DNA from 3 places in the Alteromonas australica genome. Region 2 is predicted to be linked to each of the others. Evidence: predicted binding sites of a transcription regulator. Region 2 holds the regulator's gene; each other region holds the start of a gene.

Region 1 (3,288 bases), 690 kb from region 2:
AAGGGCGAGCTTGACCCTCGTAGTGCAGCACAGTTTATTGTAGATACCGCACGCAAGTACCCAGGCGAAGTCACTATCGTGGCTATTGGCCCTTTAGGTAATCTAGCGCTAGCACTTCGCTTAGAGCCTGACTTACCTAAATTAGTGAAAGGTGTAAGCATTATGGGTGGCGCAGCATTTGTTCGTGGTAATGTCACGCCGGTGGCTGAAGCCAACATTTGGAATGATGCCCACGCTGCAGAAATTGTGTTTGGTGCCGATTGGAACTTAACCATGTTTGGTTTAGACGTCACCAATGATGTGCCATTTAAGCCATCATTCGTTGACGTTCTTGCTGAGAAAAACCCTAAACTAGGTGGTTTTGTTCAGGAAAGCGCGCAGTTCTATATGGATTTCTATTCTCAGAACCGCGAAGATCGTGTGTGTTTCTTCCACGATGCCTTCCCTATCGCTCACTTACGTCACCCAGAGCTCTTTGAGTTAACTGAAGGTCACGTCCGTGTAGGTACAGGCCCTCTAGACCGCGGTCAAACCGTGGTTGCGCCTTTAGGTACTACGCCAAGTCCGCTGTGGACTGAAGCAAATACCATTAAGGTTGCCACCAAAGTTGACCACGCTAAGTTGGAACAATTGTTTGTTGATACTTACGCGTTGTAGTGCATGAAAAAAGGTGGCAATAGGCCACCTTTTTTATTCATTTAATTCCCATTGTCGAATGGCCTTTTATGCAGCGCTCTGAATTACGAAAGCAACTAAGGCTAGCGCGTCAGCAGCTAACACGCGCTCAGCAAGACAAGGCCGCAGAAGCTGTGCTTCAGCGCTTGTGTGACCTTCCACTATTATCCCACGCTACCTACGCAGCCTGTTATTTACCCAACGATGGGGAAGTTTCGCTTACCCCGTTTATTAAGCATTGTTGGCAGAGCAAAGCCACCTCTCACCCTATGCGATGCAACACCACCTTGCCTGTGCTTCATCCAGTGTGTAAGGGCCATCTGTTGTTTCTTGGCTATGATGCGCAAACTCACATGGTGAAAAACACCTTTGCCATTCCCGAGCCTGAACTGGCGTGCCAAAATATTGTTCCTATGCGACACCATAGCGTTATTTTTATGCCGCTGGTGGGCTTTGACAGTCAAGGTAACCGATTGGGCATGGGCGGCGGCTTTTACGATAGAACCCTTGCCTCGGTGCGCGAAGCACACACCCGTCCAGCCCTTGTCGGTATTGCCCACGACTGTCAACACGTTGATAGGTTACCTGTACAATCTTGGGATGTTCCCCTTGATGCAATTGTTACTCCTACGCAAACCATTACCTTCAATCAGAAATAAAACCTGCAATTGCTAAATTGAGCCATAGGTGAAAAGGTGGCTTTTTGTTAGACTCTAACAAAACCCACTGGAGAGTAACGATGGATCAAAACGCAAAAAAACTGGCCGTAGCTAAAGCCGCTATTGAATACGTTGAAAACGACAGCATTGTGGGCGTAGGTACAGGTTCTACCGTGAACTTTTTTATCGACGAGCTTGGTAAAATTAAGCATAAAATTGAAGGTGCCGTGTCTAGCTCTGAAGCATCTACTGAAAGGCTGAAGGCACTTGGCATTGAGGTATTTGAACTCAATGAAGTCAGCCAGCTTTCAGTATACATCGACGGTGCGGACGAAGTGACCGAGCACAAACATATGATTAAAGGCGGTGGCGCAGCGCTGACGCGCGAAAAAATAGTCGCCGGCGCAGCAACTACCTTTGTTTGCATTGTCGATGAGAGCAAACGGGTACCCGTGTTAGGCAAATTTCCACTACCGGTGGAAGTTATCCCGATGGCACGCTCATTTGTAGCCAGAGAGTTAGTTAAGCTGGGCGGAGACCCTGAGTACCGCCAAGGCGTGGTCACTGACAACGGGAATGTCATACTTGACGTGCACAACTTAGAAATACTGAATCCTCGTGAGTTAGAACAAGCCATTAATAACATTCCAGGCGTTGTTACAAACGGTATATTTGCCTTACGGGGCGCAGACATTGTACTTTCTGCCACCAACACTGGGGTAGATACCTTTAAGTAAAATTCTTCTTTTAAGTTAGCCCATTTTCTGTTAACTTCCGTTTAGACGTCTAGATGGCCTTTTGAGAGCGAAAGGTGGAGTGTGCATCGGTAGATGGAATGCCCACCTTTCGCTCTGTAAATACTAATTTTTTAAGAGATAGCGAATCCATGAGCAAAGTTTCACTAGAGAAGGATAAGATCCGAATATTGTTGTTAGAGGGAGTTCACAAAAGTGCGCTGGAAACCCTAGAGAATAACGGTTATACGAATATTGAGTATCTCAAAACCTCTCTGCCCGAAGACGAGCTAATTGAGAAAATTAAAGATGCTCACTTTGTTGGAATTCGATCTCGTACACAAATTACTGAAAAAGTGGTGGATGCAGCGAAGAAATTGGTTGCCGTTGGCTGCTTCTGTATTGGTACAAACCAAGTAGACCTAGAAGCCACGCAACGTCGTGGTATCCCTGTCTTTAACGCCCCTTTTTCTAACACGCGTTCTGTCGCCGAATTAGTGCTGGGGCAAATCATTCTGCTACTTCGCCAAGTGCCAAGCAAAAACGCGAAAGCACACCGTGGTGAGTGGGAAAAAACTGCCGACGGTTCATACGAAGCCCGTGGTAAAACCCTGGGGATTATTGGTTACGGTCATATCGGTACGCAGCTTAGCATTCTGGCAGAGCACCTTGGTATGCGCGTGCAGTTTTTTGATATTGAAGACAAACTAGTATTAGGTAACTCTACGCAAGTTAAGTCGCTAGAAAAGCTGTTAAACACCGCTGATGTTATTTCTTTGCATGTACCTGAAACCCCGCAGACACAGAATATGTTTGGCGCTAAAGAATTTGCACAAATGAAGAAAGGTAGCATATTCATTAATGCTTCTCGCGGAACAGTGGTAGACATAGACGCGCTGGCAGACGCGCTTGAAAGCGGCCAATTAAACGGCGCAGCCATTGACGTATTCCCTGTTGAGCCAAAATCGAATAAAGAAGAGTTTCAATCTCCTCTACGTAAATTCGATAACTGTATTCTTACTCCTCATGTGGGCGGAAGCACCCAAGAAGCGCAAGAAAACATTGGTATTGAAGTGGCCGGAAAACTGGCGAAGTACAGCGACAATGGCTCTACCCTGTCTGCGGTGAACTTCCCTGAGGTATCATTACCTGAGCATATCTCACGTTCTCGCTTGCTGCACATTCACAGAAACCAGCCAGGTATTCTTACTCAAATTAAC
Region 2 (3,288 bases):
CGTGCCCCATGACTAGCAAAGGGTTTCATGTATAAAACGTTTAAATCTATTTTGTCCCGTTGCCGCGTACACCCAACATATGACAAATGGCGTAGCTTAATTCACTTCTGTTAAGGGTGTAAAAATGGAAGTGTTTCACGCCTTCTTTGGCTAATACCTTAACCTGATCCATGGCGATGTTTGCGCCAATTAGGTTACGTGTGGCTTGGTCATCATCATCAAGACCATCGAACATTTTGTGTAAAAAGCCTGGCACGTGAACATTGGTAAAGCCCGCAAATTTCACCAAAGTTTGATAGTTGGTTACGGGTAGAATGCCCGGCACGAGGTCTAAATCTATTCCGGCTGCAGCGGCGCGATCTCTGAAGCGTAAAAATACACTGGTATCGAAGAAAAACTGCGTAATGGCTTCGCTGGCACCGGCTTCTGCTTTGCGCTTGAGGTTGAGTAAGTCAAACTGGGCGTTAGGGGCTTCAGGGTGTTTTTCAGGATAAGCAGCCACGGAAATATCAAAGTCGGCCACGTCTTTAAGCAAGGCCACTAAATCAGAAGCGTACATTTCAGTTTTTTGAACACCAGGAGGAAGATCGCCACGTAACGCCACAATTCGGCGAATACCGGAATCCCAATAGTCTTTTGCAATTTGCTTAAGTTCATCGCGACTGGCATCCACACACGTGAGATGAGGTACGGCGGCAACGCCAGTTTGTTGTTGAATGCGCTTTACTACGTCGTGGGTACGATCACGTTCACCGCTGTTCGCACCGTAAGTAACCGACATATAACTAGGTTTTAGTGGCGCCAAGCGTTCTACTGACTTCCACAAGGTTTGCTCCATCTTTTCAGATTTTGGCGGAAAAAACTCGAATGACACATCAATATCGCGCAGTTCCGAAAGGGACTGATTTAGTGCATCCACACCTTGTGCGTAAGAAACCATGACTTATTACTCTTTTATAGACGTTTAGACGTCTAAACTAATGAATATATGTCTAGACGTCAAGAGGTTTACACTGCTCAATTGACCTTTTCGTGAACTTGTTTAGAATTTCGGTTCATAACATAAAATAAAAGTGGACTGAGTTAGTATAATGGCAGAGTGGAACGGTAACTATATTCACCCCTACGCAGAGCATGGCAAAAAAAGTGAACAAGTAAAGAAAGTCACTGTGTCTATTCCAATTAATGTGCTTAAAGCGCTAACGGATGAACGCACACGTCGCCAAATTAATAACCTTCGACATGCGACTAATTCAGAATTGTTGTGTGAAGCTTTTCTACACGCATTTACAGGTCAGCCATTGCCCAATGATGACGACTTGAAAAAAGACAACCCGAATCGTATTCCGGCAGAGGCGCGCCGTATTATGGAAGAAATGGGGATAGACCCCAGTGTAGAAAATGAAAAAGAATCTTAGCCGTTAATAAGCCTAGTAGAGGGCCCCATCTAACCGTATGGGTTAGATGGGTTGAGATTAGTGACTAACTCGACAGCAAGTTAGTCCGTAGAGGTACCCGGTATTCTGGCCACACCAGAATCAATCGCCGCTTGGGCGACAGCGCCGGCGATACGTTCACATAAGCGTGGATCCATAGGTTTAGGAATAATGTACTCTTTTCCGAACGCCAAACTTTCACTATTGCTGGCTTTAAGCACTTCTTCAGGAACCGGCTCTTTTGTAATACTGCGCAACGCTTCTACCGCGGCAACTTTCATTTCGTCGTTTATCGCGCTCGCACGTACATCTAATGCACCGCGAAAAATAAAGGGAAAACACAACACGTTATTCACTTGATTAGGGTAATCAGAGCGTCCCGTTGCCATAATAAGATCTTGCCTAACTTCATGGGCGAGTTCTGGCTTAATTTCAGGGTCAGGGTTAGAGCACGCAAACACCACGGGGTTTTCCGCCATCAGTGCCAATGCTTCTGGTGGAAGTACGTCAGGGCCGGATACCCCAACAAAGATATCTGCGCCTGCCATTACGTCTTCTAACGTGCGTTTATCCGTATTGTTGGCAAACAGCTTTTTGTGTTCGGTTAAATCTTCCCGGCGAGTATGGATAACACCTTTGCGATCGAGCATATAAATGCGCTCACGCTGCGCCCCACATTTAATCAGTAATTCCATACAAGCAACGGCTGCAGCCCCTGCACCCATACAGACTATTTTGGCACTTTCGATATTTTTGCCCTGAATTTCCAGCGCATTTAACATACCCGCAGCCGTTACAATAGCCGTGCCGTGCTGGTCGTCGTGAAACACCGGGATTTTACAGCGCTTTATCAATTCTTGCTCAATCTCAAAGCACTCAGGTGCTTTAATGTCTTCTAAATTAATGCCACCAAAGGTATCTGCAATATTGGCCACCGTGTTGATGAACTCTTCAGTGGTGCGGTGTTTTACTTCAATGTCGATAGCATCTAAGCCTGCAAAGCGTTTGAACAGGAGCGCCTTACCTTCCATCACGGGTTTTGACGCCAGAGGGCCTAAGTTGCCCAATCCTAAAATGGCAGTACCGTTACTGATGACCGCCACCATATTGCCTTTAGCTGTGTATTTATAAGCGTTGTCGGGGTCTTCGGCAATTTCTCTCACCGGCTCCGCTACGCCAGGGCTGTAGGCAAGAGCCAAGTCATCTACGCCATCCGCCGGCTTCGAAAGCTCGACACGAATTTTTCCTGGTGTAGGCTTTGCGTGATAATCGAGTGCGCGTTGTCTAAAATCTGACATGAGTAAACGTATCCTTAGATGTAGGGTTATTGCAACGTGTTTACCAGATAGCGATAAAGGGGGTTATTTTTATCTTTGTCATTGCCCAGTTTTTGCTATGGTTTATATTAATTAGAAGCAAAAAATTGCCTAAATGAGAACCAGATAGCATGCAAATTTGCTGACGTATTCTCACGTGGCAACTGTATCACACGCCATTAAGTGGTACATATCTGATCAGCTTTTTACATAACTCAATGTAGGGGAGGACGACGCCTAAGACCAGTCACCTTGTCGAATATTAGTTATTCACATTATTTATGATGTTTTTGTAAGTTATACGTTTTTTCTATTTTTCTGTGAAACAGTATCTATGTGCTGGCGGTGTTAAGGAGAAAGTGATGTCTGAAGAACGATTGGTAGAACAGTTAACCGATGTGTGTGAATGGGCAAAGCAAAAGCAGGAAGGGTTTGTGTGGTTAACCCATATAGGGCATTGGCGTCGACCTGAGATTGTTGCGGTGTTTGAAACCGAGGCACATAAAGCAAGGGCACTTTCCAATGGTTGGTACAGC
Region 3 (3,288 bases), 1.4 Mb from region 2:
CAGGCGTTCTGTCTTGCTGCGCCAAACCTTGGCGTGTGAAAATTAGGGTTGTTGGGCCGTCAGTGCGCTCAATGGCAGACTTCCACGATACCGCAGACTCTACTTGGTCACATGGACGCCAGTTGTCTAGGTTTGGCGTTGCACGTAGTGCAACCACTTGCTCTACCGGCTGGTGAGTAGGGCCATCTTCACCCAATCCAATTGAGTCGTGGGTGTAGACAAAAATAGCTGGCTGCTTCATAAGCGCTGCCATGCGTACCGCGTTACGCGCATATTCCATAAACATAAGGAAGGTTGCGCCATAAGCTTTAAAGCCACCGTGAAGGGTAATACCGTTCATCATGGCAGACATACCAAACTCACGCACACCGTAGTAAATGTAGTTACCTGATGCGTCGTTTGCTTCAACTCCTTTGCTGCCATCCCATATGGTCAGGTTTGAACCTGCTAGGTCGGCAGAACCACCTAGAAGCTCAGGAAGCAGTGGGCCGAAAGCATTTAGCGCGTTTTGCGACGCTTTACGTGATGCAATGTTTTGTGGATTAGCTTGAAGCTCGGCAATAATGGCATCAGCTTTTTCGCTGAAATCAGCCGGTAGCTCACCATTTACCCGGCGCTTAAACTCAGCAGCAAGCTCTGGGTAAGCCGCTTCATAGGCTGCGAAAGCCTCATTCCACGCGCTTTCGGCTTTAGCGCCCTTCGCTTTACCATCCCAGCCAGCATAAATGTCGTCAGGAATTTCAAAGGCGCCATGACTCCAGCCCAGTTTTTCACGCGTAGCAACAATTTCATCGTCGCCCAATGGTGCACCGTGGCAAGACTCTGTACCTTCTTTATTTGGCGAACCAAAACCAATGGTAGTTTTACAGCAAATAAGGGTCGGTTGAGCAGTATTTGCTTGGCCTTTTTCAATGGCTGCTTTCACTTGCTCAGCATCGTGACCATCAACGCCTTCAATCACTTCCCAGCCATAGCTCTTGAAGCGCGCAGGCGTGTCGTCGGTAAACCAACCTTCTACTTCACCGTCGATGGAAATGCCATTGTCATCCCAAAACGCAATCAGTTTGCCCAAACCTAGCGTGCCTGCTAGTGAACAGGTTTCGTGTGAGATACCTTCCATCAAGCAACCGTCACCTAAAAAGGCGTAAGTATGATGATCAACAATGTCGTGACCGTCACGGTTAAACTGTGCAGCTAGCACTTTTTCAGCTAGCGCCATTCCCACTGCATTGCTAATGCCCTGACCTAACGGCCCTGTGGTGGTTTCTACACCAGGCGCATAACCGTATTCAGGGTGACCTGGCGTTTTAGAGTGAAGTTGACGGAAATTCTTCAACTCTTCAATAGGCAATTCATAGCCAGAAAGGTGAAGCAATGAGTACAACAACATAGAGCCGTGGCCGTTAGAAAGCACGAAGCGATCGCGGTTTGCCCATGATGGGTTGGCAGGGTTGTGTGCTAGGAAATCTCCCCACAACACCTGTGCAATATCGGCCATCCCCATTGGGGCGCCCGGGTGACCAGATTTAGCTTGTTGAACAGCATCCATGCTTAATGCACGGATAGCATTGGCGAGTTCACGACGAGAGGGCATGTTGTCTCCTGATTTTATTTGTATCTTTCGTATTCAAGTGAGCGTGGAGGTAAGGCTTTTGCTCAACTTCTTTATACGCTTGAATGTGGCGTTATTCTTACCTATGCCACCTTACAGTTCAATGGGTTTTCATTGCCAATAACGAAAGTCATAGTAAAAAATGGTCTATAGCGTGACCTATACGTATTCGATAAACAATAAAAATAACCATCTTTATTTCTTCCTTAAACTTCGCGTCTTGTATTGTCGTTCGGTTCAGGCCCTGTATACCCCTATAAATGATCGGGTAATGTCAACTATACGTGACGAAAGACTTTTAGACGTCTAGAAGTAAAGACTGGTATTTATAACTTGTTTTAGTACAATATACGACTATTTTGATAATTTAACGCTTACGGAGCATTTATGGCCACGCATTTATTCACATCCGAGTCAGTGTCTGAAGGACATCCGGACAAAATTGCTGATCAGATTTCAGATGCCGTTCTTGACGCAATTCTAGAGCAAGATCCTCGCGCTCGGGTGGCCTGCGAAACGTATGTAAAAACCGGTATGGTTTTAGTCGGTGGTGAAGTCACTACCTCAGCGTGGGTAGACATTGAAGAGCTAACCCGTAAAACAGTAAAAGAAATTGGCTACACGCACTCTGACATGGGCTTTGATGCCGACTCATGTGCGGTACTGAATGCTATTGGCAAACAGTCACCTGACATTAACCAAGGTGTTGATCGCGCAAGCCTAGAAGAACAGGGCGCCGGTGATCAGGGTTTAATGTTCGGATACGCCAGTGACGAAACTGACGTATTAATGCCAGCGCCGATTACGTACTCTCACCGTCTTGTGCAAAAGCAAGCTGAAGTGCGTAAATCAGGAAAACTTGACTGGCTGCGTCCCGATGCGAAAAGCCAAATTACCTTTAAATATGAGAACCACAAGCCAGTAGGCATTGATGCCGTTGTACTTTCAACCCAGCATTGTGATTCTGTGAGCACGGAAACGGTTCGCGAAGCGGTAATGGAAGAAATCATCAAGCCTGTACTACCAAGCGAGTGGATTGACGCCAGCACCCGCTTCCACATCAACCCCACTGGCCGCTTTGTTATTGGCGGCCCCATGGGCGATTGTGGTTTAACCGGTCGTAAAATCATTGTAGATACCTACGGCGGTATGGCCCGTCATGGTGGTGGTGCATTCTCAGGTAAAGATCCCTCAAAAGTTGACCGCAGTGCAGCCTACGCGGGCCGTTACGTAGCGAAGAACATTGTTGCAGCAGGTTTGGCTAAGCGCTGTGAAATTCAAGTGTCTTATGCCATTGGTGTGGCAGAGCCAACGTCTATCAGTATCGATACCTTCGGCACAGGTGTGGTTGATGAGAAAACACTAGTGGCCCTTGTACGTGAACACTTTGACCTGCGCCCTTACGGCCTTATTCAAATGCTAGATTTAGAGCGCCCTATTTATCGCCCCACAGCGGCATACGGCCACTTTGGTCGCGATGAATTCCCATGGGAAGCTACAGATAAAGCAGACGCGCTACGCGCGTCTGTATAAGTCCGAATATAGATTTACGCAATGACTTGCTGCCCGCTGGAAATGACCATGTCGGGCAGCCCATATCTCGCCAAAGCCACGTTTTGAAATTCCTTTCGATGGGTCACCTCTAAGTCAGCAAAATCTGGCGGCAAGAATTGTCG

The links. Region 2 encodes MetJ, which represses methionine synthesis genes. Its sites were predicted from a motif close to TAGACGTCTAGACGTCTA; they were not measured.
Region 1: serA (phosphoglycerate dehydrogenase) is a predicted target of MetJ. The motif match lies at 2,106-2,123, and genes of this name have one in related genera.
Region 3: metK (methionine adenosyltransferase) is a predicted target of MetJ. The motif match lies at 1,912-1,929, and genes of this name have one in related genera.

The regions. Positions count from the first base shown of each region.
Region 1 is NZ_CP008849.1:3,120,501-3,123,788, forward strand. Features, by position in the region: gene EP13_RS13790 (nucleoside hydrolase) at 1-657, shown strand, start outside; gene EP13_RS13795 (5-formyltetrahydrofolate cyclo-ligase) at 726-1,334, shown strand; gene rpiA (ribose-5-phosphate isomerase RpiA) at 1,415-2,071, shown strand; gene serA (phosphoglycerate dehydrogenase) at 2,221-3,288, shown strand, end outside.
Region 2 is NZ_CP008849.1:3,814,534-3,817,821, reverse strand. Features, by position in the region: gene metF (methylenetetrahydrofolate reductase) at 47-940, opposite strand; gene metJ (met regulon transcriptional regulator MetJ) at 1,092-1,418, shown strand; gene EP13_RS16590 (malic enzyme-like NAD(P)-binding protein) at 1,499-2,734, opposite strand; gene EP13_RS16585 (hypothetical protein) at 3,115-3,288, shown strand, end outside.
Region 3 is NZ_CP008849.1:902,545-905,832, reverse strand. Features, by position in the region: gene tkt (transketolase) at 1-1,594, opposite strand, end outside; gene metK (methionine adenosyltransferase) at 2,000-3,145, shown strand; gene EP13_RS03955 (CYTH domain-containing protein) at 3,160-3,288, opposite strand, start outside.